3 regions of the Lentibacillus cibarius genome follow, and region 3 is predicted to be linked to each of the others. Evidence: predicted binding sites of a transcription regulator. Region 3 holds the regulator's gene; each other region holds the start of a gene.
The links. Region 3 encodes LexA, which represses DNA repair genes until DNA is damaged. Its sites were predicted from a motif close to CGAACATATGTTCG; they were not measured.
Positions count from the first base shown of each region.

Region 1: the regulator LexA is predicted to act here: its motif matches at 4,863-4,876, upstream of uvrB (excinuclease ABC subunit UvrB).
Region 2: the regulator LexA is predicted to act here: its motif matches at 6,313-6,326, upstream of FFL34_RS15350 (YolD-like family protein).

Region 1 is NZ_VCIA01000001.1:760,011-770,494, reverse strand. It holds gene FFL34_RS03885 (PDZ domain-containing protein) at 1-415, shown strand, start outside; gene FFL34_RS03880 (cupredoxin domain-containing protein) at 678-1,202, shown strand; gene FFL34_RS03875 (cbb3-type cytochrome c oxidase subunit I) at 1,223-2,686, shown strand; gene FFL34_RS03870 (hypothetical protein) at 2,720-3,280, shown strand; gene FFL34_RS03865 (multicopper oxidase domain-containing protein) at 3,645-4,673, shown strand; gene uvrB (excinuclease ABC subunit UvrB) at 4,945-6,927, shown strand; gene uvrA (excinuclease ABC subunit UvrA) at 6,935-9,814, shown strand; gene FFL34_RS03850 (YojF family protein) at 9,996-10,382, shown strand.
Region 2 is NZ_VCIA01000001.1:3,128,020-3,138,503, forward strand. It holds gene cbiB (adenosylcobinamide-phosphate synthase CbiB) at 1-152, shown strand, start outside; gene cobD (threonine-phosphate decarboxylase CobD) at 127-1,203, shown strand; gene FFL34_RS15310 (bifunctional adenosylcobinamide kinase/adenosylcobinamide-phosphate guanylyltransferase) at 1,185-1,745, shown strand; gene FFL34_RS15315 (cobyric acid synthase) at 1,742-2,596, shown strand; gene cobS (adenosylcobinamide-GDP ribazoletransferase) at 2,586-3,392, shown strand; gene FFL34_RS15325 (histidine phosphatase family protein) at 3,350-3,976, shown strand; gene FFL34_RS15330 (bifunctional adenosylcobinamide kinase/adenosylcobinamide-phosphate guanylyltransferase) at 3,928-4,383, shown strand; gene FFL34_RS15335 (cob(I)yrinic acid a,c-diamide adenosyltransferase) at 4,386-4,982, shown strand; gene FFL34_RS15340 (hypothetical protein) at 4,989-5,687, shown strand; gene FFL34_RS15345 (divergent PAP2 family protein) at 5,748-6,209, shown strand; gene FFL34_RS15350 (YolD-like family protein) at 6,344-6,661, shown strand; gene garR (2-hydroxy-3-oxopropionate reductase) at 6,959-7,840, shown strand; gene FFL34_RS15360 (LLM class flavin-dependent oxidoreductase) at 7,871-8,863, shown strand; gene FFL34_RS15365 (hexameric tyrosine-coordinated heme protein) at 8,930-9,154, shown strand; purine riboswitch at 9,400-9,501, shown strand; gene FFL34_RS15370 (xanthine phosphoribosyltransferase) at 9,658-10,245, shown strand; gene FFL34_RS15375 (nucleobase:cation symporter-2 family protein) at 10,245-10,484, shown strand, end outside.
Region 3 is NZ_VCIA01000001.1:3,507,318-3,517,801, forward strand. It holds gene hflX (GTPase HflX) at 1-663, shown strand, start outside; gene FFL34_RS17220 (methionine gamma-lyase family protein) at 670-1,911, shown strand; gene FFL34_RS17225 (MerR family transcriptional regulator) at 2,026-2,412, shown strand; gene glnA (type I glutamate--ammonia ligase) at 2,442-3,779, shown strand; gene lexA (transcriptional repressor LexA) at 3,934-4,560, opposite strand; gene FFL34_RS17240 (YneB family resolvase-like protein) at 4,839-5,480, shown strand; gene FFL34_RS17245 (DUF896 domain-containing protein) at 5,558-5,791, shown strand; gene tkt (transketolase) at 5,850-7,883, shown strand; gene sirA (sporulation inhibitor of replication protein SirA) at 8,085-8,549, shown strand; gene FFL34_RS17260 (YneF family protein) at 8,594-8,818, shown strand; gene FFL34_RS17265 (cytochrome c biogenesis CcdA family protein) at 9,005-9,712, shown strand; gene FFL34_RS17270 (Na(+)/H(+) antiporter subunit B) at 9,803-10,228, shown strand; gene FFL34_RS17275 (CcdC family protein) at 10,375-10,484, shown strand, end outside.

The DNA.
Region 1 (10,484 bases), 2.7 Mb from region 3:
TGTTGGAAGCGTTTATGCCGGATGGTTGTCACTGGCGGCTATCTTCATTGGAATTATCGGAAGGGAATATATCAATTACAGACACCGCATGAAGGATCAGGCTAAAGTACCCTTTTTCAACAAAAATGAGCGTGGTGTCAAAGTGTTAGCGGTGATTCCAGATACACCGGCTGCCCGTTTAGGTATTACAGTTGGTGAAACGATTACGAAAGCGAATGGAAAAAGGATTAATGATATGGAGTCATTCTATTACGCGTTGCAGGAAAGTGGAGCATTTTTTAAACTCGAAATTACTGGCAATAATGGGGAGGTACGTTTTGTTCAAAGCGCGTTATACGAGGAGGACCATCATGAATTGGGTGTTATTACGACGAACGACCGCTTCTTGGACAAGCAATTAAAAAAGCATGGATAATAAATAAAACCGGGAAAGCAGCTAGACACAGAAGATGTGTCTGCTGCTTTTTTTGTGTCGCATTCTCTGCCCGCAGGCACTTAGTTCACCAAAACTAAGGTGGTAAACACTATTCGTATAGTTACAACCATAAAAACTAATAAAACTGTTTTTTCAAAAAACAACATGAAAATAGTGATGTGAATCACTAGCTTTTTGACGAATTTTTTATATGCTATAGCAGAACATAAAGCTTTCTGCCATTTCTAAGGGGGTTATCGTATTGGTACAGACAGTTGCATGGGTCACGAGTTTGTTTTTTATGTTTCTTGTACTTGTCGTATTTGCAGTTGTTGCATGGAAGTCTACAGAGCGGAAGGAATATGCACCGATAAAGAAAAAATGGTATAAGGCACGTACGTTTTATGCGTCGGTGTTGATTGTATTGATGACGAGCATAACAATTTATACACTTCGGGAACTACCATATAGCCAGCCGGTTTATGGTGCCGATCAGGAACCAGTGGTGGTAGATGTGGAAGGCATGCAGTTTGGCTGGGAAATGAGTCAAACCGAATTTAAAGTAGGTGAGCCTGTTGAATTTCATGTTACCAGTAAGGATGTGAATCACGGCTTTGGAATTTACGATGAAGAGATGAACATGCTTGCACAAACACAGGCAATGCCTGACTATACAAATAAAGTTTACATGACGTTTGATGAACCTGGAACATATGAAATTCTTTGTCTAGAGTATTGTGGACTTGCTCACGATTTAATGACAGCGGAAATAACAGTAACGGAATAATGATAATGGAGGTGTGCTGAATGGAAGCGAAGTCACGCAATAATCTGGTTGTATCCTACTTAACACTTGGTGGCATTATTATTGTTGCGATGATGGTGTTCGGAATTTTGATGCTTTTGACGCAGGGCGGTATGTTAGATTTATCCCCGGCTGCATTCTATCAGTTCCTAACCATACATGGAACTGGGATGGTTGGTGCTGCAGCATTGGCTGCGGCTGGAGTGATGGGGTATTTTCTAAGTCAATATGTTCAGTTATCGAAAAAGATTATGACGGCCAATCTGGCTTTATTTCTGATTGGCGTTGTCATGGTGATCGTTGGTGTATTTTCATTTAAATATGCGGGTTCCTGGACATTCCTTTATCCGCTGCCGAAATTGTCAGCATCGGCGTGGGGAACAGTTGGTGCATTGTTGTACCTGTTTGGAATGCTTATTTTAGGTGTTGGTTTCTTATTATTTTACCTTGATTCCGGTCGGGCGATCATGAAGAAATATGGAAGTTTGGCAAAAGGGCTTGGCTGGGATGTCATTGCCGGAAAAAAGTCTGAGGACAACGCTCCGCCTAAAGCGGTTATTGCAAGTACGATGGTTACGATAGTTAATGTAACGGCGTTGACAGCTGGTTCCGCGGTATTGATTATGAATGTCATTAATGTGATTAATCCGGCATTTACAGTTGATCCATTGCTGGCTAAAAACCTGACATATGCGTTTGGACACATTTTTGCCAACTCGATTATTTATATGGCAGTGATTGCGGTTTATGAAATATTGCCACGTTATGCGAATCGTCCCTGGAAGGCAAATAGGGTATTCCTGATTGCCTGGACGATGTCGACTGTTTTTACATTACTCATTTACACACACCATCTATTAATGGATTCAGTTATGCCGACATGGACACTCATAATGGCACAAGCACTCTCCTATGCAAATGGGTTGCCGGTTCTCGTTGTAACGGCGTATGGAGCGTTAATGATTGTTTATAAATCCGGTATTAAATGGGATGTCGCCTCCGGGTTATTGTATCTGTCTATGTTTGGCTGGGTAGTAGGCGTTGTGCCGGCAATTGTCGATGCGACGATTGTTGTAAACCATGTCATGCATAATACGAAATGGGTTCCGGGTCACTTCCATATGTATATGGCACTTGGAGCTTGCACGATGTTTTTTGGATTTATGTATTATTTGGCAAAACAGGACAGTGATATCAAACAAAATATACTGGATCGCTTATCCTTTGTAGCTTTTGCACTGGCAATCGTTTCGCTGAGTGGGTCGTTTCTCGTTTCCGGAGCACTAAGTACACCGAGACGCTGGGCTTCCCACATACCGGAATGGATGGGTCCGGCTGTTTTTGGGGCATTTGCCGGTGTATTTGCAGCGTTGGCGGTAACTGTATTTGTTATTCATTTTATCCGTTATATCTTCAGACGCAAAGAAAAAGTTTCTGGTGACCGGAATGATGAAAAGCTCGCATAATTGTTATTTTTTTAAGGTGGGTTCGGTGAACATATGCGAAAAAATACGTATGGTCTCATCCTATTTGTAATATTAGTCGTTCCTCCAATTAGAAACTTAATGGAATCTATTATGATTGTTCATATGCTTATACAGATTCCACTGCTTATAGTTGCTGGTTGGCTATTAGCGGGTTATGCACACGATTGGTTCAAAAATTTTTTGGAAACATGGAATGGTAATGGCATTCCCGGTATGTTGCTTGTCGTATTTGTTATAACCTATTGGCTTATACCACGGACACTTGATGCATCACTCGAGAGCTGGCTGATTGAATTGTTTAAGTTTATCAGTCTACCGTTTCTTGTCGGAATCCCACTCCGGGACAGCTGGGGTAAAATCGGATCGTTAGTTAAAAGTTTTATTATATTTAATTTCATACCTATGTTCGGCTTGATGGCATGGTTGTACATCGACGCGCCTGTCCGAGTGTGCAATAACTACCTGGAAGTTGAACAAAAAGTACTTGGCTGGGGATTTTTAGTAATAACTGCTAGCTGTATTCTATATATGCTCCAGTATGTGTTCACTGATCATTCCGATACAACGCCATAGATTGAAATAAACACCTTCAAACGCTCCTTTTTAAACAGGACTTTTGGAGGTGTTTTTCTCATTCATCATTTATAAGGAATGTAAAAATCTGTAAACTATATATGAGATATTTTCACAATATATATAGTGTAAAAGTGTTAATTAATACCTGATATAATAATATTTAAAACGTTTTCATCTATGTCAAACTTTGTTCATAAATGAGCATGATAAAGTGACTCGTATCACATGTGAAGTAGGTCGATAGAATTATACTTTAGTTAAAGATAAGCTGAATCATTCAGTCAGGCAGTTAATAGACGAAGGTATGTTGATTGATTGGTTTGAAGGCTTCTCTACTACAAAAAGGTATGAGGTGAATAATATGTTGACGAAAAATGGGTATCGATTAGTAGTTGGTCTTAGTGCGATGGGTTTGTTCTTATCAGCTTGTGGAGGCGGCTCGATAGATGACAAAGTAGATGGTGCGAATACGGATAAACCTGCAAATGAAGTGAATGTCAAGACTGAAGATGTAGTAGCAGATACACCAAAAATCGAAAACATTGGCCCCCATAAAGGAATTGATCAGGAACCAGTACCGATTAAAGTAGAGCGTATAGGTGAACATGAAGTAGATATTGATATGACATCACAAATTACGAATATTGAACTTGATAAAGGTGAAACGTATAAGGCTTGGACTTTTAATGGAACCGTCCCAGGACCTGTCATCCGTGTGAAAGAAGGAGACAAACTAAATTTCAATCTTAAAAATATGGACCCTAAAATAAATCATTCCGTAGACTTTCATTCTGTTTACGCTTCTCCGAATAAAGACTTTGCTGACGTGAAGCCAAATGAAAGCGGAACGTTCTCTTATGAGGTTGGATCACCTGGTGTTTATATGTATCACTGTGCTACGGAACCGGTGTTACAGCACATTGCAAATGGCATGTATGGAACGATGATAGTTGAACCGGCGGATGGCTACCCAACCGACAATGAAATTGACAAAGAAATTACCGTCGTTCAAAGTGAATTTTATAAAGATGGCAAAATGGAGGAAATGGTGAATGGTGAACCTGAATATGTCGTGTTTAATGGAAGCACACAAGCGGTTAAGGACGAAATGATTCAGGCGAAAGTTGGAGATAAAATTCGGATTAATTTTGTTGATGCCGGCCCAAATGAAGTATCGAGCTTCCATGTTATCGGTACGCAACTTGAAACAGTGTATGTTGATGGTGATCCAAGAAATGTTGTAGAAGGCCTGCAAACGTCTATGGTCCCTGTATCCGGGTCTATTGTAGCTGAATTTACAGTGGAGAAACCCGGCATCTATTCATTTGTGACACACGCCTTTGACCATGTAACAAAAGGGGCACTGGGTAAAATCGAAGTGACGGAATAGAAACTGATTCATTAGTGAAAAGATGTTTAATATAAACGCCTGTCATATACATGTGGCAGGCGTTTATTGTATGATACATAAAACTTACTGCGAATGCTTTTTTCTACCACTGCAAATCCTTGTCCGAAGCATTGTACATGATTTCTGTCCGGTAAATCGGGTAAAATGGGAATATGATAAATTAAACACCGAATATTTGTTCGTTTGTCTGTTAAAATAATATACCATTTATGATAGAATGAAGGAGAAGCAAGGAACGGAGGTTTTCGGTTTGGAAAATAAATTTGACCTCGTGGCACAGTACGAGCCAAGTGGTGATCAGCCTGATGCAATAGCAGACATGGTTGAAAAAGTGAAAGCCGGTCAGCGTCACCAGACGTTACTCGGTGCAACTGGAACAGGAAAAACATTTACGGTATCAAATGTGATAAAAGAAATTAACCGTCCAACCCTTGTGATTGCTCACAACAAAACGTTGGCCGGGCAATTATACAGTGAATTTAAGGAATTATTTCCGAATAATGCAGTCGAATATTTTGTTAGTTATTATGATTATTATCAGCCAGAGGCATATGTACCATCGACAGATACATTCATTGAAAAGGATGCCAGCATCAATGATGAAATTGATAAACTACGACACTCAGCGACCTCCTCGCTGTTTGAGCGACGTGATGTGCTGATCGTAGCAAGTGTATCATGTATTTACGGCTTGGGTTCACCTGAAGAGTATAAAAGTCAGGTTCTCTCACTCCGGATGGGCATGGAAAAAGATCGTGATCAGCTTTTACGGGAACTTGTTGATATTCAGTATGCCCGGAACGACATTGACTTCCAACGTGGGACATTTCGTGTTCGCGGTGATTCTGTTGAGGTTATTCCGGCTTCAAGAGAGGAACATTGTATCCGAATTGAATTTTTCGGGGATGAAATTGATCGGATTCGGGAAGTTGACGCTTTGACTGGTGAAATTATCGGCGACCGTGAACATGTGGCGATTTTCCCGGCATCCCACTTCGTCACTCGTGAAGAGAAACTCAAAAAGGCAATTAAAAATATTGAAAAAGAACTGGAAGAACGATTGGCCGAGTTTCGGGAGCAAGATAAGTTGCTTGAGGCACAACGATTGGAGCAGCGGACAAATTATGACATTGAAATGATGTATGAAATGGGCTTTTGTTCCGGAATCGAAAATTATTCGCGACATTTAACGTTTAGGGAACCCGGATCGACGCCATACACCTTGTTGGACTTCTTTCCGGAAGATTTTCTTTGTGTAGTGGACGAGTCGCATGTTACCCTCCCACAAATCAGGGGAATGTACAATGGGGACAAGGCACGTAAACAAGTGTTGGTAGATCACGGTTTCCGTCTGCCCTCTGCGCTGGATAACCGTCCACTAACATTTGGTGAATTTGAAAAACAAACAAACCAGCTTATCTATGTTTCGGCAACGCCTGGCCCTTATGAGCAGGAACATGCACCAGATGTGACAGAGCAAATTATTCGGCCAACAGGCTTGTTGGATCCTAAAATAGATGTGCGTCCAATCGATGGGCAGGTTGATGACCTTATTGAAGAAATCAACAAGCGGTCCCAACGGAATGAGCGCGTGCTTGTTACGACCCTGACGAAGAAAATGTCGGAGGATCTGACTGACTACTTGAAAGAGATTGGTATTAAGGTGGCTTACTTGCATTCAGAGATTAAGACATTAGAACGCATTGAAATCATTCGTGATTTGCGTGTCGGTAAATACGATGTTCTTGTCGGAATCAACCTTCTGCGGGAGGGACTGGATATACCGGAAGTGTCGTTGGTTGCCATTTTGGATGCCGATAAGGAAGGATTCCTGCGTTCGGAGCGGTCCCTTATCCAGACAATGGGCCGAGCTGCTCGGAATGAAAACGGGGAAGTAATCATGTATGCCGACAGTGTGACACGGTCAATGCAGGTGGCGATTGATGAAACGAACCGCCGTCGCGAGAAACAACTGGCCTACAACGAAAAACATGACATTACACCGACGACTATCCGAAAAGAAGTAAGGGATGTTATCCGTGCAACGGTGGCATCAGAAGATAATGAATCGTATGAAAGTAGGAAAGCTGATACTGCTGAAATGAGCAAAGCAGAGAAGACGAAGATGATTGAGAATATGGAAAAGGAAATGAAGCAGGCTGCCAAGGATCTTGATTTCGAGAAAGCTGCTGAGCTTCGTGATATTATTTTGGAACTCAAAGCGGAAGGATGACCTGTTCATGCCAAGTAAAGCAATTACCATCCAAGGCGCACGTGCACATAATCTACAAAATATTAACGTATCCATTCCTAAGAATGAACTTGTTGTTTTAACAGGTTTATCAGGATCCGGTAAATCTTCGTTGGCTTTTGATACGGTTTATGCCGAAGGGCAGCGTCGCTATGTAGAGTCTCTTTCAGCCTATGCGCGACAATTTTTAGGCCAGATGGACAAGCCGGATGTTGATGCGATTGAAGGGTTATCACCAGCGATTTCCATTGACCAAAAGACAACGAGCAAAAATCCACGCTCAACTGTCGGAACCGTTACGGAAATTTATGATTATTTGCGTCTGCTGTATGCCCGTATCGGTCGGCCAACTTGTCCGAAACATGGAATTGAAATCAGTTCACAGACAGTCCAGCAGATGGTTGATCGGATCCTGGAGTACCCTGAACGGACCAAAATGCAAATTCTTGCCCCAATCGTCTCAGGAAGAAAAGGCGAACATGCCAAAACAATAGAATATCTCAAACAGAAAGGGTATGTCCGGATTCGGGTTGATCAGGAAATGCGGGAAGTGACAGATGATATCCAACTTGAAAAAAATAAGCCCCATTCGATCGAGGTTGTTGTAGACCGTATCATTGTCAAAGAAGGCATTTCCGGGCGTCTTAGTGACTCGATTGAAACTGCGCTCGGTTTAGGTGATGGCAAGATTATCGTTGATGTAATCGGTGATGAAGAACTGATGTTCAGTGAAAATCATGCATGCCCAATATGCGGCTTTTCTATTGAGGAGTTGGAACCAAGGTTGTTCTCATTTAATAGTCCATATGGCGCTTGTCCGACTTGTGACGGCCTAGGTACCAATCTCGAAGTTGACTTAGAGCTGGTTATCCCGGATCGTGGGAAGACATTGAAAGAGCATGCGATTGCAGCATGGGAACCGATTAGTTCACAATATTACCCGCAATTGTTAAAGAGTGTCTGTGATCATTATGATATAGACATGACGATACCGGTAAAAGATATTCCGAAGAAAAAGATGGATAAAATCTTATATGGAAGTGGTAATGAAAAAATTCGTTTTCATTACACGAATGAGTTTGGTAATGTACGAGATAATGATATTTATTTTGAAGGTGTATTGAATAACATTGCCCGACGGTATCGGGAAACGTCGTCTGATTTTACGAGAGAGCTGCTGGAGAAATATATGGCTAATAAAAACTGCCCGGACTGTGGTGGACATCGGCTCAAAGAAGAAGCACTTGCTGTATTGGTTAATGGGATGCACATTAGCGAAGTTACCGACTATGCAATCACTGAGGCCAAAGAATTTTTCCAGAGTCTTAATTTGACGGAGAAAGAACAAACCATTGGTAAGATGATTCTTAAAGAAATAACTGACCGTCTTGATTTCATGAATAATGTTGGACTTAATTATTTGACACTGTCACGGTCTGCGGGAACACTTTCAGGCGGGGAGGCACAGCGTATTCGGTTAGCAACGCAAATCGGATCAGCTCTGACAGGTGTTCTGTATGTTCTTGATGAGCCATCCATTGGCCTCCATCAGCGCGATAATTACCGTTTGATTAATACGTTAAAAAGGATGCGTGACTTGGACAATACACTGATTGTTGTCGAGCACGATGAAGATACGATGCTTGAAGCGGACCACCTGATTGATATCGGCCCTGGTGCTGGTGAACATGGCGGACAGATTGTTGCCAATGGTACACCGGAAAACGTGATGAAAAATAAAGAATCATTGACAGGGCAATATTTGGCAGGCGATAAGTTTATTCCGCTTCCGGTCAAACGGCGTAAACAGAATAAACGCAAGCAGGTAAAAGTGATTGGTGCGGAGGAAAACAATCTTAAAAAGGTTGATGCTTCCTTTCCGATTGGACTTATGACCGTTGTGACTGGTGTGTCCGGCTCTGGCAAGAGTACACTGGTCAACGATATTTTATATAAATCACTTTCTAAGCAATTACATCGCGCGAAGCATAAGCCGGGGAAACATCAGCGAATGAATGGTATCGGAAATATTGAAAAGGTAATTGACATTGATCAGTCCCCGATTGGCCGGACGCCACGGTCTAATCCGGCGACATACACGGGTGTTTTCGATGATATTCGCGATGTATTTGCCCAGACAAATGAAGCGAAAGTACGCGGCTATAAAAAGGGCCGATTCAGTTTTAATGTAAAAGGTGGGCGCTGTGAAGCTTGCCATGGCGATGGTATTATCAAAATCGAAATGCACTTTCTCCCTGATGTGTATGTTCCGTGTGAGGTATGTCATGGGAAGCGATACAACCGTGAAACGTTGGAAGTTGAATACAAAGGGAAAAGCATTGCCGATGTGCTTGATATGACTATAGAAGAAGCGCTGGACTTTTTTGGAAACATCCCGAAAATCAAACGGAAATTGCAAACTGTTTATGACGTTGGGCTTGGCTATATTAGGTTGGGCCAGCAAGCAACAACGTTATCAGGTGGGGAGGCGCAGCGTGTTAAACTTGCAAGTGAACTCCATCGTCGTTCCAATGGCAAAACGTTTTATATTCTGGATGAGCCGACGACAGGTTTGCATACAGATGATATTAATAGGCTTTTAAATGTATTGCAACGTCTTGTGGGTAATGGTGATACCGTACTCATCATCGAACACAATCTGGATGTGATTAAAACTGCCGACCATATCATTGACCTCGGTCCTGAGGGTGGTGACGGCGGCGGTGAGATTATTGCGACTGGAACCCCGGAAGAAGTCGCTGTCAACGAAGCATCGTATACAGGTAAATTCTTGAAACCAATTTTAGAACGTGATCAAAAACGAATGGAAGCAGCTCTAGCAGAAAGAGAAAAAGTCGGATTAAACTAAAATGAGCGGCGGCGGACCTGGCTTTGAGGCGTTTCGCTGCCTTTTTGTTAGATGCGTGCGGCAATACCCAGATTATGGTGGGCAATAGCTTGAGAAAACATATGAACCGGTTTAAATTTTTGACGTAATAGGATGGTTTGGGTAACCTTAAACGAGAAGGCATATGCTGGAGGGAACGAAGATGGAACCAATTGAAATTGAAAAAGTACAGCAATTACTGCAAGGATACTGCAACAAGGATGTCTATATCCATTTGGAGACGACAAATGGTGCTTATGCGAGCCATTTTGATGATAAAGCATACAATGTTGGTGCATACATCCGTAATGCGAAAGTGAAATTCTCGCAAGCAAAAATTATTGGTGACGGAAAGACATACCGGGCAGGACTGAAACTGGAATTAGGCTGGATTTATGCTGAGGGCTTGACCGAGTGGACACTACATAATGGGTCACAGCTTTTGCTTGCCGGCCATGATCGGGAAGGGCGTTTAATGGTGGCTTTACACATCAGTGAGACACCGCTTGGCCATGAATATGCTGCCAGTGACAGTGTAGCAGCTGAATAAACAGCATCCCTTTATAAAGAACATTACAGGGCTAATGAAACAGTTACTCAACTTTCACAGCCTCGCGCTTTCGCAGAGTTTACCGCGGGCAACGCTTCAGCT
Region 2 (10,484 bases), 380 kb from region 3:
CGGAGCGTGCGGTTATGGGGCGACCGTGGGAAAACTTGCAAAAAGATCATATAAAAGCTGCCCTCACCGTCATGGCACGTTCAGTAAGATTATTTTTAATACTTTTATGGATAGGGGGAGGATGTTATGCAATTACCGGCACATGGCTCTAATCCGGATCATCTGTTTAAAGCTTTGGATATGGAACCGCCCGCGGAAATGGTGGATTTCAGTGTCAATATTAATCCTTTAGGTGCACCTAGAGAAATCAAACACCACTGGCAAAACTGGCTGGGAGATATTGCTGATTACCCAGACCCATCAGCCGCACAACTGAAACAGGCTATTGCTGCCAATGAAGGTGTAAGAGAGGCGTGTCTGCTGATCGGAAATGGCGCATCCGAACTCATTACGTTAATTGCCCGTTATCTTTACGGAAAAAAGGTGCTAATCATCCACCCGGCTTTTTCCGAATATGCGTCTGCTTGCAAGAACGAACATTGCACCATTTTTTACCATATCGTTCATCCACCGAATTGGCAGTTGAAGAAAGCTTCATTGGAACAGGAGATAAAGGCTGTTGATGCCGTGTTCTTTTGCCATCCTAATAATCCGACTGGTGTGCAATATGATAGTTCAACTATTGATTGGCTTATTGATACATGCCACCAGGCCAAAACCTTGTTAATCATCGATGAGGCATTTTATGATTTTTCATCCAATCCCATTTCGTCCATGAAGCAGGCTAGTCAATCACCATACTTATTGGTATTGCGTTCATTGACAAAAATGTATAGTATTGCCGGATTGCGCCTGGGTTTTCTGGCGGGACATCCGGAACTGCTTGCACGAATCGGAACAAGCCAGCCGCATTGGAGCGTCAATGCCATCGCTTTAAAAGCTGGGGCCGTGTGCCTGAATAATCATCAGCATAGTAAACAAACCCGCGCGTATATATCAGCTGAGAGAGAACGATTGTTTTCTTACTTCAAGGAAAATAATTTTCAGCACAGTCCAGGGTCGGTCAATTTTTACCTTATCCGAGATCCTTCATTGGGCGATCAGCAGGAATTGTTCTTGTTTTTATTGCGAAGCGGGATTGTTCTCCGGCACACGTATAATTTTCCCGGGCTTGAAGGAAAGTGGTTGCGTGCGGCAATTAAAAAAGAAGCGGAAAACAATTGGTTGATGGAGGCACTATCCGAATGGAAAAAGGGAAATTGATTTTTGTCACAGGCGGGGTCCGGAGCGGAAAAAGCTCCTTTGCAGAAAACATGGCTATAAACTTAAGCCGGCAGTTGGAAGCAAACTTGCACTATATTGCGTGTGGTGTTCCTTCTGATGAGGAGATGATTGAACGGATTGCCCGTCACCGGGAAAACCGCACAAATGCATCCACACCCTGGAAAACATGGGAATGCCCGTATCATTTGCAGCGCATTTCCAACTATTTTTCGAAACAGGATATACTCGTACTGGATTGTGTTACCACCCTATTAAACAATTATTTATTCGAGTGCAACATAGATGAGCCTGATCAGGTGATAGATTGTATTTCCATAGATATAGCCAGTCTCAAGCGCGCTTCTGCCGGGTTGATTGTTGTTTCTAATGAAGTTGCCCAAGGGATTCCTAATCAGGAGCCATTTATAAGGAACTATCAATCCATACTCGGTAATGTTCATCAAAACATCGTCAATCGGGCGGATGCTGCTTATCTAGTTGAAAACGGCATACCGATTTGTAAGAAAGGGGCCATGGCATGAAAGGGATGATGATTCAAGGAACAGCTTCCAATGTAGGGAAAAGTCTATTCACAACAGCATTGTGCCGGCTATTTGCTAATAAGGGATATACGGTAGCGCCGTTTAAAGCACAGAATATGTCCAATCGCACGATACAAACAGAAGACGGAAAGGAAATGAGTGTTGCGCAAGCGCAGCAAGCGAAAGCAGCGAATTACACGCCTTCTGTCCTCATGAATCCGATTATATTGAAGCCTGGTGAAAATCATCAGACCAAGGTGGTTTTTATGGGTGAGACAATGCGTACGATGGATGGCCGAGATTATCAACAAACGTATTACCATGACGCCAGACAAACCATACAAGCGGCATTATCCCAGTTGGATCAAGCGGTTGATTTTACTTTCCTCGAAGGAGCGGGCAGTCCTGTGGAAATGAACCTGAAAGACTATGATCTTGCCAATATGGCGGTTGCCGAAATGGCTGATGTCTCTGTTATTCTTGTTGCTGACATTGACAAGGGTGGCGCGTTTGCGAGTATAGTTGGAACGCTGGCACTATTTACGCAGAAAGAAAGAAATCGGGTCAAGGGATTGGTTATAAATAAGTTTCATGGCGATGTTTCCTCGTTTGCTTCGGGGCGTCAGTGGCTGGAGGATTATACCGGTATCCCCGTTTTGGGTGTTATTCCTTACATCGATCACGACCTTGTTGAAGAGGATGGTATGATAGATGTAAGTACACTGGAAGCGCATACGTCCGATCTAACCGACAAAGATGCTACATATGAAAAGCTGGCGGGGCATTTGGAAGCACATATCGACGTGGAAAAGCTATTATCGATCATGCTGGGTGAAGTACATGTTAACTAGTTTACGAGGTATGTTTATAGGGATGGGCATCAATCTGCAGTTTTTTACAAGCATTCCCTTAAAAAAACAGCTCCCAATGAACCGTTTCTATTTGTCATATGCGTTACGGACTTTCCCGCTGCTTGGATTACTGCAGGGGGCGGTCTATACAATCGTTCTGTTTCTACTTCTGTATCATACATCTTTTTCTGATGTCATGATTACACTTTGTCTATGGCTTGTATTCATCCTTCTGTCGGGTGGCATTCACCTGGATGGCTTGATTGACGCAAGTGATGCCTATTTTTCATACCAGGATGTTAACAAGCGGCTGGACATTATGCAAGATCCTCGTGTCGGTGCGTTTGGCGTGTTGTCCGTTATTGTATTTCTCAGCGTGCGGTTCGTCATCTTATATGAGTTGACGACATTGGCAACTGCCTGGACGTTTCCGATGATCCTATTGGTTCCGTTTCTTGGAAAAATGCTGTTGGGAATCTATTTGCAACTGCTGCCGGCAGCTAGAAATCATGGGATGGCCCATTTTTTTAAACAAGGCTCCAGCCGGTTGAACTTGCCGATTTATGGGTTTTATGTAGTCATGACGGGAATAGTGATCGCGCTTTTAAACGTTGAATTACTGCTATGCTATTTGATTCTTATAAGCAGCATGGTTGTTTTCGGATATATCAACAGCGGGAAAATAAAGAAACATTTCGGTGGTATATCAGGTGATACATTAGGGGCGAGTTCTGAAGGGATGGAGTTAGTGTTATGGATAGTCATGTGGCTGTTACACTCTTTCGCCATGGTGTGACGACAGGAAATCTGGAAAAGAGATATATGGGCTGGAGTGATGCGCCGTTAACGCATGAAGCCGAATATGCATTGGAAGCGCTAAAAAGTAATCTGCCAAGCTACGACTTATGTGTAACAAGCGATTTATCCCGGTGCAGTCAAACGGCCGCTATCCTGTGTCCCGATTTACAGCACGTGGAAAGTCGAGCGTTTCGCGAAATGAACTTCGGCCAATGGGAACAGAAAACGTATGAGGAGCTTTGTCATGATGCAGTATATCAGAACTGGCTGAGTGATCCTTTTTCGATAAGGCCGCCTCGTGGTGAAAGCTTTGCCGAAATGGAAAGAAGAGTAATGGAAGGCTGGCAGTCGCTAAAGCAAGCCATCGATGAACGAGGGCATCGGGAAATCTTACTTGTCATACATGGCGGGGTGATCCGTTTGTTGTTAACGAAGCTGGCTAAGGAGGTGAAGCGTTTTTGGCAATGGAAAATCCCTCATAGCAGCGGAATCAGGCTTTGTTGGAACGGTTGTGGTTGGAAGGAGGATGCTCGATGCACTTCATTACAGGTGGTGCCTTCAACGGGAAACGAAAATGGGTGAAAAGAAATTATGCTATGGACCAATGCGTATGGTTGACTGCCTATGAAGCGGATTCCCTAACAATGCCGCCGAACGCTGACATCCCATCTGTTGTCGTATTGGAGGGCCTTGAAGAAGAGATACATACACGAATAAATCCAGTGCTATCACCTGATACAATACGTCAAGATGTCATGAATCAAATCGATCCCTGGTTGGCGTGGGAAGCGGCGGATAGCCACCGACGGCTTGTGATCATAGGAACGGATATTTCCAAGGGGATTGTCCCAATGGAAAAACGGGACCGGTTATGGCGGGACGTGACTGGATGGGTCTATCAGGATTTAGTAGAACGGGCGGAGCGGGCTGATGTGATCTGGTATGGCATGGAACAAACGATAAAACGAAATGATAGAAAGGGGAAATAATGATGCGACTTTATACAAAATCAGGTGACAAAGGGCAGACAAGTGTTATCGGCGGAAGAATGGACAAAGACGACGTTCGTGTGGAAGCATATGGAACCATTGATGAGGTGAATTCGTTTGTTGGAAAGGCTATTTCGGAATTAGACAAGGAGATTTTTCCGGATATCATTGCAGACCTTGAGAAAATACAACACGAATTATTTGACTGTGGCTCTGAATTATCGAATATCACGGAAAAACGCAAACATACATTAACCGAAGAACCAATTACGTACCTGGAAGATAAAATGGATGAATTAATTGATGAAGCACCGGAATTGGAACGGTTTATTTTACCGGGCGGTTCAGATGCCTCGGCGTCGATTCATATCGCCAGAACCGTTGCACGTCGGGCGGAAAGATTGATTGTCTCACTGATGAAAGCAGAAGATAAGATTTCACCTGTCCCATTAAAATATATGAATCGTTTGTCGGACTACTTTTTCGCTGCAGCACGGGTCATCAATGCTAGACTAGATGTTCCGGATGTCGAATACGCACGCAGCGCAAAGGTTTTCCGTGGAACCAATAAGAAGAACAAGGATGAAAAAAGGAGCTAACCAGGGATGAGCAATGCTGTTGTGCAGCCATTAACTGCTGATCTGGAACTTGTTATTGCTTCTGATAATAGTGGTGCGATTGGTGAGAAAGCTCATGATGCAGTAAACACACCAAACACGGTTGTGGGCTACTTCGCCTGTCGTGTTGCGGTCATGGAATGCCTTGCAGCAGGTGGTGAACCACAAACGATTGTGATGCAGAATTTCACCGACGATGATGCTTGGAAGGACTATCAGCGTGGTGTAGGGCTGGTGTTGGATGAATTAATGCTAAACGGGCTTCCCATTACCGGCAGTACCGAAAGTAATTTTGCCAGCCTGCAGTCAGGTCTTGGTCTGACGATGATTGGAACGCGAACTGTGGGAGAAAAATTTGAATTCACAGGTGACGAGGCGTTTGCGGTTATTGGAACCCCTTTAGTCGGCAAGGAAGTACTTGATCAACCCGATAAACTAGCCCCACTTTCTTTATTCCAGCGTCTATGCCGGATGGATTCGGTAAAAGCTTTGTATCCAGTTGGTTCAAAGGGTATTACCTTCGCGTGGAGAGCCTGGACGAAACGAGCGAATGAGTTGGATGGTGTAATGAACTTGGAAAAATCCGCCGGCCCGGCTAGCTGTTTTTTGATTGCATTTGACAAAGAAAATGAGGAGAGAATCAGGGAAGTAGTGGGTTCCTTTTTTCATTGGTTAACGCCTGTGTGATTTGATTATGATGTATAATCGATGACTTTTTACACCACCTTAAGTTTGAGGTGAATGTACATGGTTAATCGTGCGCTTACAACGGCTCTAGTAGGGATAGGAGCTGCCCAATTGTTAAAAATCCCGCTCCATTATAAGCAAACGGGTTCATGGGATTGGAAAAAGCTATTCGGTTCCGGTGATATGCCAAGTTCCCATTCGTCAGCTGTTACGTCAATCACGACTTATGTAGCGCTCAAGAACGGGATTTCCTCGACTGATTTTGGCATCAGCAGCATTTTCGGCCTGATTGTTATGTATGATGCGATGGGGATACGTTGGCAGGCTGGCCAAACAGCAATTGCAGTCAATGATATGTATGAACAAGTGGAAAAGCTTGCCGATCACCATCCCGATTTTGCCTATAAGAAACGTGATAAGGAACTAAAAGAAATGCTCGGCCATATGCCTATTGAAGTGGGCGGTGGTGCACTACTTGGAATTGGCATAGGAGCCCTCAGCCATTTAACTGAAAAACGTTAGCATACGCAGGTACATGGATTGGCATCCCTCTCTCACCTTCCGAATAATCTAGTTTTAAAGGAAAAGAAGGTATTGCTTGGAGGGATTTTTTGTGCTAATATATAGAACAAATGTTCCTTTATAGGAGGGCTCTTATGCATGATGTAAATGACCGTGGCACAAAGAAATGGACTGCCATGATGATACCGGAACATGAAGCATTGTTAAGACAAATGTGGTCTGAGCAGGAATATAAGGAAAAGCCGGTTTTGGATGAACAGCAAAAAGAAGAAATTAACGAGCGGCTGCAAACGGCTGTGAACAATAATCTTACGGTAGAAGTGAAGCATTACAATGGCCGCGACTTTTTGACGAATAAAGGGAAAGTGACAAAAATAAATCAAGAACAATTATGGCTTGGCAATGACACTGTCATTAAGCTTGCTAATATGTTGGATGTGTATGTTGATTGACTTTGATGATAGGGTTAACGCTACCATTGTCTTGAGACTTACTACATATTCAGCGACTTGGAGCGTTAGCAACAAAGGCCCATCAGCTGCCCACGGAAAGCGTAGTGTATTGCCGTAGCGGTGTCATAGCGCTATATCAAATATGATGCTACAACAACGAGCCATTCATCCAGAAAGTCATCTAGTATATTTCTTCATTGTTTTAAGTCTTATATGTTTATTAAAGGCTGTGAAGTTGAGTTATTTATAAAATTTTTTGACTTGTTGTAAAATGAAAGTGAAGGGAGGGGATTTGTGATGAAGATAGGTTTTGTCGGTCTCGGTATTATGGGAAAGCCGATGAGTAAAAACTTAATGAAAGCAGGCTATGAGCTGGTCATTTCCAGCAGCAATCCGGATACAAATAAGGAACTAGGTGCGCTCGGTGCTGAAGTGGTCGATTCGTATACTGAATTGGCTGCGGCTGCGGATGTTATCATCACGATGCTGCCTAATTCACCAGAAGTCAAGCAAGTGGTGCTTGAACGCGGGGGACTTATAGACGGTGCCAAATCCGGCAGTGTCGTCATTGATATGAGCTCGATTGCCCCGACAGTCAGCCAAGAAATCGGTAAAGCGCTGCAGGAAAAGGACATTGGTTTTCTGGATGCTCCGGTAAGCGGTGGAGAACCAAAAGCGATTGATGGTACGATTGCGGTGATGGCCGGTGGAGCTGAGGAGACATTTCAAAACTGCCTGCCTATTATGGAAGCAATGGCTGGTTCAGTTGTCCGAACTGGTGAAGTGGGTTCGGGCAATGCCACCAAACTGGCTAATCAAATCATCGTTGCACTCAACATTGCCGCTGTTTCCGAAGCCATGATGCTGACGCGAAAGATGGGCGTTGACAGTGAATTGGTTTACAACGCGATTCGCGGTGGTCTGGCCGGCAGTAATGTGCTGGATGCCAAAGCACCGATGATGATGGAAGGTAATTTTGACCCGGGCTTTACGATTGATTTGCACTTGAAAGATCTTAACAATGTACTGGAGACCTCCAGTGATATTGGTGTACCGTTGCCACTCGCGGCTTCTGTTAAAGAAACCTTGCAGGCGCTTCAGGCGGGTGGTCACGGTGACAATGATCATGCGGCAATTGTAAAGTTCTATGAAAAGCTGGCAAACATGACGGAGGACTGACTGTTTTAAACGGGAAAGGAGACACCGCAGATGAAGCTGAGTGTACTGGATCAGGCGCCTATTTCCAGAGGATCAGGACCTGTTGAAACATTGGAAAACACACTGGAACTGGCCAAAACAGCTGAAAAACTAGGTTATACCCGTTATTGGGTAGCGGAACATCATAATACCAACGGGCTCACGAGTGTGTCCCCTGAAATATTAATGGCCCGCATTGCTTCCTGTACAGACACAATTCGGGTCGGTTCCGGCGGTGTGCTGCTGCCGCAATACAGTCCGTATAAAGTGGCGGAGAATTTTAAATTGCTTGAAGCAATGTTTCCCGGCCGGATCGATCTTGGAATCGGGCGGTCGCCGGGTGGGTCACAGGACACGCGACTGGCTTTAACCGATGGCGCACCTAAAAGCATGCAGGAATTCCCGCGGCAACTGGCTGACTTGCAGGGCTTTTTGCATAATACCTTGCCAAAAGACCATCCATATCGCCTGGTAAAAGCTGCACCACGAACGGAAACTGTACCACCGATGTGGGTGCTTGGGCTGTCGGAACGGGGAGCGGCTAATGCGGCAGAGCAAGGTGCGGGCTTTGTTTTCGGCCACTTCATCAGCCCAGCAAAAGGACACGAGGCGCTTAGAACATATCGGGAGAACTTCCAGGCTTCCCCAAATGCAGAAAAACCGCATACCATTGTCTGTATTTTTGTCGTATGCGCTGACACAGAGGCAGAAGCGGAGGAACTTGCTCTCAGCCAGGATAAATGGTTGCTGAATGTCGGAAAAGGCTCAGATGTGAAAGTACCCTCAATCGAGGAAGTTAAAAAAAGGACGTTTACAAAGGACGAACTGCAAGAAATCAAAAAGAATCGGGAACGTTGTGTGATCGGTACACCGGAGCAAGTGAAAAAAACGTTACATCGTCTTCAGGATGTATATGATACCGACGAGTTTATGGTGATTACAAATATTTATGACCACAAGGCAAAGCTGCATTCCTATAAGCTATTGGCTGAAGCTTTTCAATGACATGATTAATGTATGAACCAAAAGGGTAAATTAAAGGTAGTAAGACAAATAGGAGGAGATATATTTATGAGTAATTGGCTTACAAGTCTACAAACAGAAACACCTCAGGAGGGTTTTGAATTAGCTATTTTATTGGCGAGAAAAGGGGTAGGCTATACCCAGCCTTCTGAAGATATAAGAGAAAAGCTGCGAACGGTATACGAGGATAATGCGGATAGCCTCATTGCTTCCTCACAGGTCGTTGCCATCCACTACCAGACAATAGCAGCCGCTAACAATTATTGGAAATAAGAAAAAAGTGAGGGACAGGCTCTTTGTCTCACATTGACTGTGACAAGGAGCCTGATGATTCTCTAAGTGCAGTTTTTCAGAAAGACTAGTGACGTTATTTGAATGGGATTATCACGATATGTACATAAACGTGTGGTTCGGAATTTTTTGACAAAAACGGAAGGACAAAAAGTAAATCCACCCTTGTCGAAGAATGTCACGATAGGGGGTTGATTTCAGCTGTAGACGTGATATAATCAACCTATCAATTTCATAGCTTATTTTTTCATATAATCGCGGGGATATGGCCTGCAAGTTTCTACCGGTTTACCGTAAATAAACCGACTATGAAAGAAAGCACCGTGTATGGTGCCATTTTACATAAATGGTACTGTTGTTATTTTCGGTTTTTTATACCCGAAAAACATGCTTTCCTCATAGTTTGAGTGGAAGCTTGTTTTTCGGGTTTTTTAGTTCTTGTTAATCATCATTTACGTACAAATTCCTGGGAAGGGGAGATCATCATGAATTTACTAAAGCAGAAAATTATATCAGAGGGAAACGTATTATCTGATTCGGTATTAAAAGTGGATGCGTTTTTAAATCATCAAGTCGATCCGGTATTAATGCAGGCAATTGGTGAGGAGTTTGCTTCCCGTTTTGCCGGCGAGAAAGTCACCAAGATTCTAACCCTTGAGTCGTCGGGGATCGCGCCGTCAGTGATGGCGGGCTTAGCCATGGGGGTACCGGTTATTTTTGCACGGAAACGTAAGTCTCTCACACTGACAGATCATCTCTATTCTGCAGCCGTTTACTCCTATACTAAAAATGAAACGAAAGAAATTTCGGTATCACAAGACTATATTTCTAGTGATGATGTTGTTTTGGTTATCGATGACTTTCTTGCTAACGGACAGGCGGCTAAAGGGTTAGTTTCAATCGTGGAACAGGCTGAGGCATCGTTGGCCGGCGTCGGCATTGTCATTGAAAAAGGTTTTCAGGACGGGCGTGATGTGTTGCATCAGCATGGTATCCGAGTAGAGTCACTAGCTATCATTGATTCATTAGCTGATGGGAACGCGACATTTCATAATGAGGAGGCGTCACTTTAATGAAAACATTCACGCTTAGTTTGCAGCATTTGCTTGCCATGTATGCTGGAGCCGTTCTAGTGCCGCTCGTTGTTGGTCAGTCACTGGGGCTGACGACGGAACAATTGACTTACTTGGTTGGTATCGATATTTTGATGAGCGGCGTGGCAACCATCCTGCAGGTTATTCGTAATCGCTATTTCGGGATTGGGCTTCCCATTGTTCTCGGGTGTACGTTCACTGCAGTTGGGCCCATGATT
Region 3 (10,484 bases):
AATGAGGTCTTCCAGATTGCGATTGTCGGGTATACAAATGCGGGCAAATCCACCCTTTTTAACCGACTGACACAAAGTGATTCGGTTGCCGAAGATCAACTGTTTGCTACACTTGATCCACTGACACGCCAGATTCAACTTCCATCTGGTTTTCAGACGCTCATTACTGATACAGTCGGCTTTATTCAGGATTTGCCGACATCACTTATTGCATCCTTCCGATCCACGCTGGAAGAAGTGGCTGAAGCGGACTTTATTTTGCATATTGTTGATATGTCTAATCCGGATCTAGAGCAGCAGGAGCGAACTGTCCACAACCTGCTGCTTGAGCTGGAGGCGGACACGATTCCAATGCTAACTGTTTATAACAAAAAAGATTTAATAGCCGATGATTTTATACCAACAAATCATCCGTATATCCTGATAAGTGCACATTATTCGGATGATATGAATCGACTTCTGGAAAAAATAGAGGAAGTGTTGAAGACCGAGTGGGATTGGTATTCGGTATCATTACGACCTGATCAAGGAGATTTGTTGCACCGTATGGAAAAAGGAACGATTATGACAGAACGATCATTTGCTGAAGACCAGAACATGTATATGTTACAGGGATATATCCGTCATGATCATCCACTGAAAGGCTTATTAAAGGAGTTTTGATGATAAATGATAAATAAGTTACTGACACAAGCAGAAAAAGACTGTACAAATAGGCATGCAGATGTTTCTAGGCTGGTTGAGATTAATCAGAAACGAATTCTTAACGCCTTCATTAACAACCGTGTCAGTGACAGTCACTTCCATTCGACGACAGGATATGGATATGATGATCTTGGCCGGGAAACACTAGAGGCGCTGTATGCTGAGGTTTTCGGAGGAGAGGATGCGTTAGTCCGCCCCCAGATTGTTTCTGGTACACACGCTATCTCCACCACCTTGTTTGGACTTCTCCGGCCTGGTGATGAACTGTTATATATTACGGGCAAACCATATGATACGCTCGAATCCGTCATCGGCATCAATGGAGATGAATCTGGCTCATTGACGGATTTTCATATTACATATAATCAGGTGGAGTTGCAGGATAATGGATCCGTTGACTTTGAGGGAATTAAACGGAAAATATCTCCGGAAACGGCTGTTGTTGCTATACAACGTTCCAAGGGATATGATGATAGACCATCGTTTACTATTGCAGATATCGAGGAAATGATTACCTTTGTAAAAGAAATAAATAAAGATATTTCAGTATTTGTTGACAATTGTTATGGTGAATTTGTTGAAGAGCGAGAACCGATGCATGTCGGTGCGGATGTCATCGCCGGATCATTGATTAAAAATCCTGGTGGCGGAATTGTAAGGGCAGGGGGGTATATTGTCGGCCGAGAAGATCTTGTACAGCAATGCGCTAACAGACTGACTGCTCCGGGCCTAGGAAAAGAAACTGGTGCAACATTACATATATTGCAGGAAATGTTTCAAGGTTTGTTCATGGCACCACTGATTGTTGGAGAAGCATTAAAAGGCGCTATATTAACAGCAAGATTTTTGGATTTAGCCGGTTTTAAGACTTCCCCGGGCTATCAGGCAAAACGTACGGATTTGATACAGTCTGTAACATTTAATAGCGCCGAACTTATGATAGCATTCTGTCAGGCAATCCAGGCACATTCGCCGGTGAATGCTTTTGTAAAGCCTTATCCGTCTGCAATGCCTGGATATGAGGATGAGGTAATTATGGCTGCTGGCACATTCATTCAAGGAGCCAGTCTTGAACTGACGGCGGACGGGCCAATTCGCGAACCATATATGGCTTTTATCCAGGGTGGACTGACATATGCACACGTAAAACTCTCCCTAGAAGCCGCCATGCAGGAGCTAGTACAAAAAGAACTAATTACGCAATAAAAAAGAGCTATACAAGCTCTTTTTTTAATTGATGATGTAAAGAAACCTTACATGGAATTGACAATAAAATTAACATTTGATAATCTTATTTTCATAAAGAAAGGGGGATTTCTAATGAATGATCAGGATCGGCGTTCGATGCCGTTGTTTTCTATAAGTATCGTCAAGCAGCTGACAGAACTAACAGCTAGGCAAATCCGATATTATGAATCGCATGGTTTAATTACCCCGGCAAGAACTTCCGGTAATCAGCGTTTATTTTCCTTTAACGATGTTGATTGTTTGTTAGAAATAAAAAAATTACTGGATAAAGGAGTTAATTTGGCTGGAATTAAAAAAATTATGCTTTCAGATGACAAGTGTGACAGAAAGGAAATGGCGGCAAGTCATGACTTATCTGACCGTGAACTTCGAAAATATTTGAAAGTGAAATTGACCGAGACCACTATACCCGGCAGATCTCATTTGCACCGGGGTGAATTATCCAGGTTTTTTCAATGAAAATTAACCTATACTTAGGAGGAAACTGAATGTCTGACAGTCTGACAAGAGAACAAATAATGAAAAAAATCGAGGAGGAAAACGTCCAGTTCATCCGTCTACAATTCACTGACATGCTGGGAACAATAAAAAATGTTGAAATTCCTCTCAGTCAGCTCGACAAAGCATTAGATAATAAAATGATGTTTGACGGATCATCCATCGAAGGGTTCGTACGGATAGAGGAGTCAGACATGTATTTGCACCCTGACCTTGATACATTTGTTGTTTTCCCTTGGACATCTGAAAAAGGGAAAGTGGCACGGTTCATCTGTGATATTTATAATCCGGATGGCACGCCATTTGGAGGCTGTCCACGGTATAACCTGAAACGCAATTTGCAGAAAATGGAGGAATTAGGTTTTGATGCTTTCAATATTGGAACAGAACCGGAATTCTTTTTATTCAAATTAGATGAAAAAGGTGACCCATCGCTGGAATTGAATGATCGTGGCGGGTATTTTGATCTCGCACCAACGGATTTAGGGGAAAACTGTCGACGTGATATTGTGCTGGAATTGGAAGAAATGGGTTTCGAGATTGAGGCATCCCATCATGAAGGAGCACCAGGTCAGCACGAAATTGACTTTAAATACTCAGATGCAGTAAAACATGCAGACGATATTCAAACATTCAAATTGGTAGTGAAAACGATAGCGAGAAAACATAATCTCCACGCAACTTTTATGCCAAAACCGCTGTTTGGTGTCAATGGTTCCGGTATGCATGTGAATATGTCCTTGTTTAAAAATGGGGAAAACAGCTTTTTTGATCAACAAGGTGATATGCAGCTCAGTGAAATTGCATACCAGTTTACTGCTGGGATGATCAAACATGCTACCAATTTCACGGCCGTTACAAACCCGACTGTTAATTCCTATAAACGACTTGTTCCAGGTTATGAAGCACCATGCTACGTTGCCTGGTCGGGGACAAACCGAAGCCCACTTGTCCGTATTCCTTATTCCAGAGGGTTAAGTACACGGATTGAGGTCAGAAGTGTTGATCCATCGGCTAATCCGTATATGGCTATGTCTGTATTGCTAGCGAGTGGACTTGATGGGATTCAAAATAAACTAAACCCACCGACGGCAGTTGACAGAAATATTTATATGATGGACAGAAAAGAACGTGAGCAGAACGGTATAAAAGATTTACCTGCAACCTTAATGGATGCACTGGAAGCGTTACAGCAAGATCAAATAATCATTGATGCCTTGGGTGAGCATTTGTTTGAACATTTTATTGAGGCCAAAGAAATCGAGTGGGAAATGTTCCGCACAACTGTACACCCTTGGGAAAGAGAACAGTATTTGAGTACGTACTAAAGTGAATATTGACCTCTCATATGCTTATGTTAGCTTATGAGAGGTCTTTTTTCTTTTAGTGTTACCTTGTTGGAAGAGGTAGTATAAACAATTTAATGTATAGCCTTGATTATGTGTTGACAAGACATTGTTATTTTTGACGAGAATCTCACCTCTAATCAATGTTACGGTACAATCCAACCACTTTGCCTAAAATGGTTACATTGGGATAAATGAGCGGATCCATCGTCGCATTCTCCGGCTGGAGTCGTATGCAATCTTTTTCTTTGAAGAATCGCTTGACGGTTGCTTCATCTTCATCTGTCATAGCAACAACAATGTCCCCGTTTTGTGCTGTGCTCTGCTGTCTAACGATGACCATATCTTCATCAAGTATTCCGGCTTCTATCATACTTTCTCCTTCAATAATAAGAACAAACAAATTTTCTTCCGTACCACCCGAAATAGATCCCGGCAGTGGCACAAACTGCTCAATATTTTCTACTGCAGTGATGGGCAGTCCTGCTGTTACTTTACCAATGACGGGTGCATACCGTGCTTCCTCTCTTGGTATATGGCTTTCATCTGACAGATCTAGCACCTCTATTGCTCTTGGCTTGGTAGGGTCTCTTCTGATGTAGCCTTTACTTTCAAGTCTTGCCAAATGGCCATGAACAGTCGAACTTGACGCAAGTCCCACCGCTTCGGCAATTTCCCGTACGGAAGGGGGATAGCCCTTTTCACTTACACGTTCTTTAATAAAATCCAGAATCGCTTCCTGACGCTTGGAGAGTTTTGTCATCTATCAAACACCTCGTGAATAGAATTTGTTACTAGAAGTTTATCATGGTGACTCCCAAAAAGCAAACATTCGTTCGAAAAAACACTTGACAAGATCACCTGTTCGTATATAATATAACGCAGATACGAACAATAGTTCTGTTTAATGAAGGGATTGATTTAAATGTTTGAAAAAATGACGAAAACGGATATATTCTATTTGGTAGCATTTGCATTTGCGTTAGGATTTTTATATGTCGCTTTAATAACAAGTGCATAATATTAGAAGGAGATTTCAAATTGAGAGCGATTATTTATTGCCGTGTAAGTACGGATAAAAAAACACAGGAAACGTCGCTACACCGACAAAAAGAAGAATTATTGCAGCTTGCCAATCGTTATGCATTTACAATTGTCGAACACATCGAGGAACAGGCGAGCGGATATGATATAAACAGGGAAGGCGTTTTTCAGATGCTTGATTATTTTTCTTCAGGTGAGGCTGACAGTTTGCTTATACAGGATGAAACAAGACTTGGGCGAGGGAATTCAAAAATTGCTTTATTTCATCAGCTACAAAAAATGAATGTTAATATTTATACAGCTCTGCATGATGGGCAGCTGGAATTGTCTGAATCAGATTCGATGGTACTGCAGATAGTCAGTATTGTAGAAGAATATCAACGAAAAATACATAATGCAAAAATTAAACGAGGTATGAAAAAAGCGGTTGATAGCGGATATGACCCAAGCAATAACTTAACAAACCGTAATAAAGCTCCAGGAAAGGAACGAAAACAATTTCCGATAGAAGAAATTGTGCGCTTAAGAGAGAGTAATAATATGACGTTTGAGGAAATTGCTCAAACCTTGAAAGGACTTGGGCACCCAGTTTCCAGAGCGACCGTCCATCGCAGATACCAAGAATATCAAAAAACTTGATAAAGGCATATGGAAATCGTACTATGAAAAAATAGGGGCATTATTGTTCCTATTTATAGGCTCCAGGAGGTTTACCAATGATATCAAAAGAAAAACTGGAACGCATAAATAAACTCGCTAAAAAGTCAAAAGAGGAAGGTCTGACCGTGAAAGAACAGGCCGAACAAAAAGAATTGCGGGAAGAATATTTACAAAACGTAAGGAAATCCTTTAAAAATCAGTTGAAATCCATGACGGTGAAAGACCCGGAAGGTGAAGATGTTACGCCAAAAAAAGTTCGTGATTTACAGGAAAAAGATAAGAAGCATTAAATGAGCCGGTTTATTTATGGTTGTTGTATAATCGGTTTCGTTATAGAATTAAGAGGACATGAAAACAACAATGGAAAGGGGTATTACTTTGTCGCAGCACACTGAGCAGCTATCAATCAACACTATCCGCACGTTGGCAATTGATGCGATAGAAAACGCAAATTCCGGTCATCCCGGTCTCCCAATGGGAGCGGCACCAATGGCATACACATTATGGACAGATTTTATGACGCACAACCCTAAAAACTCCAAATGGTTTAACCGGGATCGTTTTGTCCTGTCCGCCGGTCATGGCTCTATGTTATTGTATGGACTCTTGCATCTGTCCGGTTATAATGTAACGATTGATGATTTGAAATCTTTCCGTCAGTGGGGATCCATTACCCCTGGGCACCCAGAAGTGCATCATACTGATGGGGTTGAAGCCACCACCGGCCCTCTTGGACAAGGGATTGCTATGTCAGTTGGAATGGCGATGGCCGAGGCACATCTGGCAGCAACATACAATAAACAGGACTTATCCATCATCAATCATCATACATATGCGCTTGTTAGTGACGGAGATCTTATGGAAGGTATTTCTCATGAGGCGGCCTCACTGGCAGGTCATCTTGGTCTTGGAAAATTGATTGCATTGTATGATTCCAATGATATTTCACTGGACGGAGAATTAAACCGCGCTTTCTCCGATAACACCGAAGAACGATTTAAAGCTTATGGTTGGCAAGTCCTCCGTGTTGATGACGGAAATAATTTGAATGAAATTCGTCGTGCAATTAAAGAGGCTAAAGAGAATACACAGCAGCCAACACTAATTGAAGTAAAGACCGTCATCGGTTACGGTTCACCAAACAAATCCGCATCTGCAGCATCACACGGAGCCCCACTTGGTGAAGATGAAGTGAAATTAACGAAAGAACATTATGAGTGGCAACATGATGATTTCGATGTTCCGGATGAAGTTTACCAGGACTTTTTGGAAAAGGCAGGCAAAAAAGGTACTGAAGCTGAAGAGAATTGGAATCGTTTGTTTGAGAACTACAAGGAGAAATACCCTGAGCTCGGGGCTGAACTAGAGAACGCTATCAACGGGGAACTACCGGATAATTGGGCTGATAACCTCCCTGTGTACAGTCCGGAAGACGATACAAAGGCAACACGCGCCACATCCGGTGAAGTGCTTAACGAAATTTCTAAGTCGGTTCCATACCTCTTTGGCGGAAGTGCGGACCTGGCAGGATCCAATAAAACAACGGTCAAAGGTGAACAAGATTTCTCCCGTGAAAACTATGCAGGCAAAAATATTTGGTTTGGTGTTCGTGAATTAGCCATGGCTGCTGCAGCTAACGGAATGGCACTCCATGGTGGGATAAAACCTTATGCCGGTACATTCTTCGTATTCAGTGATTATCTGCGTCCGGCACTGCGTCTTTCAGCCATTATGAATAACCCTGTCACATATGTTTTTACACATGATTCCATTGCAGTTGGGGAAGATGGTCCAACACATGAACCAATTGAGCAATTGCCATCACTTAGGGCAATGTCTGGTCTATCTCTTATTCGTCCTGCAGATGGTAATGAAGTACAAGCGGCATGGAGATTGGCGATGGAGTCAAACAATCAACCAACTGCGCTTGTACTAACAAGACAAGGTGTCCCTGTGCTGGAAGGAACAAAAGAGCATGCATACGAAGGCGTCAGAAGGGGTGCTTATACAGTCAGTGCATCTGATAAAGATACTCCGGACGCGCTTCTACTTGCCACAGGTTCAGAAGTGCAGCTAGCTGTCAAAGCGAAGGAAGAATTAAAAGAGAAAAATATTGATGTAAGCGTCGTAAGCATGCCTTCCTGGGATAGGTTTAATAAACAGGATGACGACTATAAAAAACGTGTTCTTCCTCCTGAGGTGAAGAAGCGACTTGCAATTGAAATGGCTTCTCCATTTGGATGGGAAAGATATACAGGTGACCAGGGTGATATATTAGCTATTGATCAATTCGGAGCATCTGCTAAAGGTGCAAAAGTAGTTGAGGAATACGGTTTTACAGTTAACAATGTCGTCAAGCGCGTCGAGGCACTTCTAAATTAAATTGACTGGATAAATTGACTGGATAAAAGTGACTTCCTTCTAGGGGAGTCACTTTTTTTAAAGGAAGCGATACAATTTTTAGTGGTAAAGTTAAGTGCTGCCTTTATTCATGTGTGTCGACAAAACTAGAAGTTATTTGCCACAAGGTATGACAAACTTTGAAAATAGAATCGGTATAATAGTAGTAGATGAGGAGGGATTATGTTGAATCATTACTCTATTTACTGGATTAAAGAAGAATTTGCGCAATTCTTTTATTACAGAAGTGAAATATTATGCCGATTTATCAAAAGTTATGAACATAATCAGAGCAGGGAGGATCTCGTCAAGCAATTCGGGTATATTACATTGGAATTTCCTCAGACTTCATTAATTGCACATATTATGGATTACCTTCCACATAACATGAGCATGCAAAAAAAAGGTGATTTATTGAAAATTTATGATGGTAATCGGTATATTTCTTTACATATGGAGGAAAAACGTATAAACTTTCGAAGTGACATCATTCATGACGCTGAGGAAATACTTTTTCCTGCGTTGCGGTCATTTCATCCGTATTTATTTGTAGTGGGGAACGATACTGAGGACTTTGGGTGGATTTCCCCGGTCCGTCAGGTAACAAAAAGGGACAAGCTTGGACAAGCATTGTATTCCTGTCTTTGATTTACTATACTGTATAGGAGACAACATGAAGGAGGAAAACTTGAATGAACGTAATTTGGGTTGTTTTAATTGCCATCGCTGCATTGATAGCGGGGGTTGCGCTCGGGTTTTTTATTGCCAGAAAATATATGATGAACTATTTGAAGAAGAACCCACCAATTAATGAACAAATGCTTCGAACACTTATGATGCAAATGGGACAGAAACCGTCGCAAAAGAAGATTAATCAAATGATGCGTCAAATGAATAATCAGTACGACAAAAAATGATTTGAATTTAAAAATGGATGGTTTCGTTACCCCGTGTTGTGAAAACCCCTTGTTAAGTCAATAACAGGGGTATTTTACTTGCTTACTACTTACCCGGAAATTGTTCTATTATTGTCAAAGACACCCTCTAAGTTCTAATTCCTGTTTGGTAAAATGGGGAGTAGAATAATGCTAGGAGGATTTTGCATGACTGAAGAAATAAATATATTCATTGCATTCGGCGCCGGCTTGTTATCATTCGTCTCTCCGTGTGTATTGCCATTGTATCCGGCGTTTTTGTCATATATTACCGGGATGAGTGTTAATGAAATTAAAGATGAGAACAAAATGCTAAATCGCAAAAGTTTATTGCACACACTATTCTTTTTGCTTGGATTTTCATTGGTTTTTATCATGCTCGGCTTTGGGTCTTCGTTTATATCTGAATTTCTTGAAGCAAACCGTGATGTAATTAGGCAGATTGGGGCTGTTGTCATAGTTTTCTTCGGCCTTGTGATTGTAGGGGTGTTCAACTTTGAATTCCTTATGAAAGACAGGAAAGTAACGTTCAAAAATCGGCCAACTGGTTTTGTTGGAACATTTTTGATTGGACTGTCGTTTTCATTGGGTTGGACACCATGTATGGGTCCTATTTTAATGGTTGTTATTTCGCTTGCTGCTACAAATCCGGACCTGGGTATGGTAATGATGATAAGTTATATTTTAGGATTTTCCGTTCCTTTCTTTATTCTTTCTTTCTTTATCGGAAAGCTAAAATGGATTAAACGGAATAGTTCGCGAATCACGAAAATAGGCGGTTATATCATGATTTTCATGGGGATTGCATTATTCTTCGATTGGCTCACCGATCTATCGTCATTGTTGGCTAGCCTATTTGGTTTTTCGGGTTTTTAGGAACTGCATGAATTGGAATTTTAGTTATATTGTATTAAAATGTAGACTAATACAGTCTATAGAATTAATAGAGCAAAGGAGTTCGCCCCGATGTATAAACCGAACGATCTTATCTTGCGCACGACTACATCACTAATTGCTTTCATTTTATTGGGCTTTTCGATATATTTGCTGCTTGCTGGGCACAATGCACCTGGCGGGGGATTTATTGGAGGATTAATGACCTCTGCTGCGATTGTGCTAATGTATATGGCATATGGGTCTGCTGTACTGGAAAAAGTGCTTCCAATTAATTATCGTTTGTTGATCCCTACAGGACTTTTAATCGCTGTGGGAACTGGATTGGCATCGTTTATTTTTGGCGAAGCATTCCTATCACATACATATGGCTACTTTCATGTACCTGTTTTTGGTGAACTCGAACTTGCTACCGCTATGTTGTTTGACTTCGGCGTCTATTTTACCGTTTTAGGTGTCACTATTTCCATCATTTTATCGATTGCTAATGACCATTAAAAGTAGACTTAAGGTGAACAATTAATTAGTACCGGATTTTATACGGACGCTTTAAGGATACACTTAAAACGTGTACTGTAACTGTCTTTGTGTAATATTTGTTACTGAATTAAGCGGCTAAAAAGTAAAGAAAAGAGTGATTAAGCATGTGGCTGGTGGGGAGTACAGTTGTCGCAGCTTTCATGGCTGTGACCATGATATTTGTTCGTTTAAAAGCCTCGAAAAAACCGGCATCGGTCAAAAAAATATTGTTGCC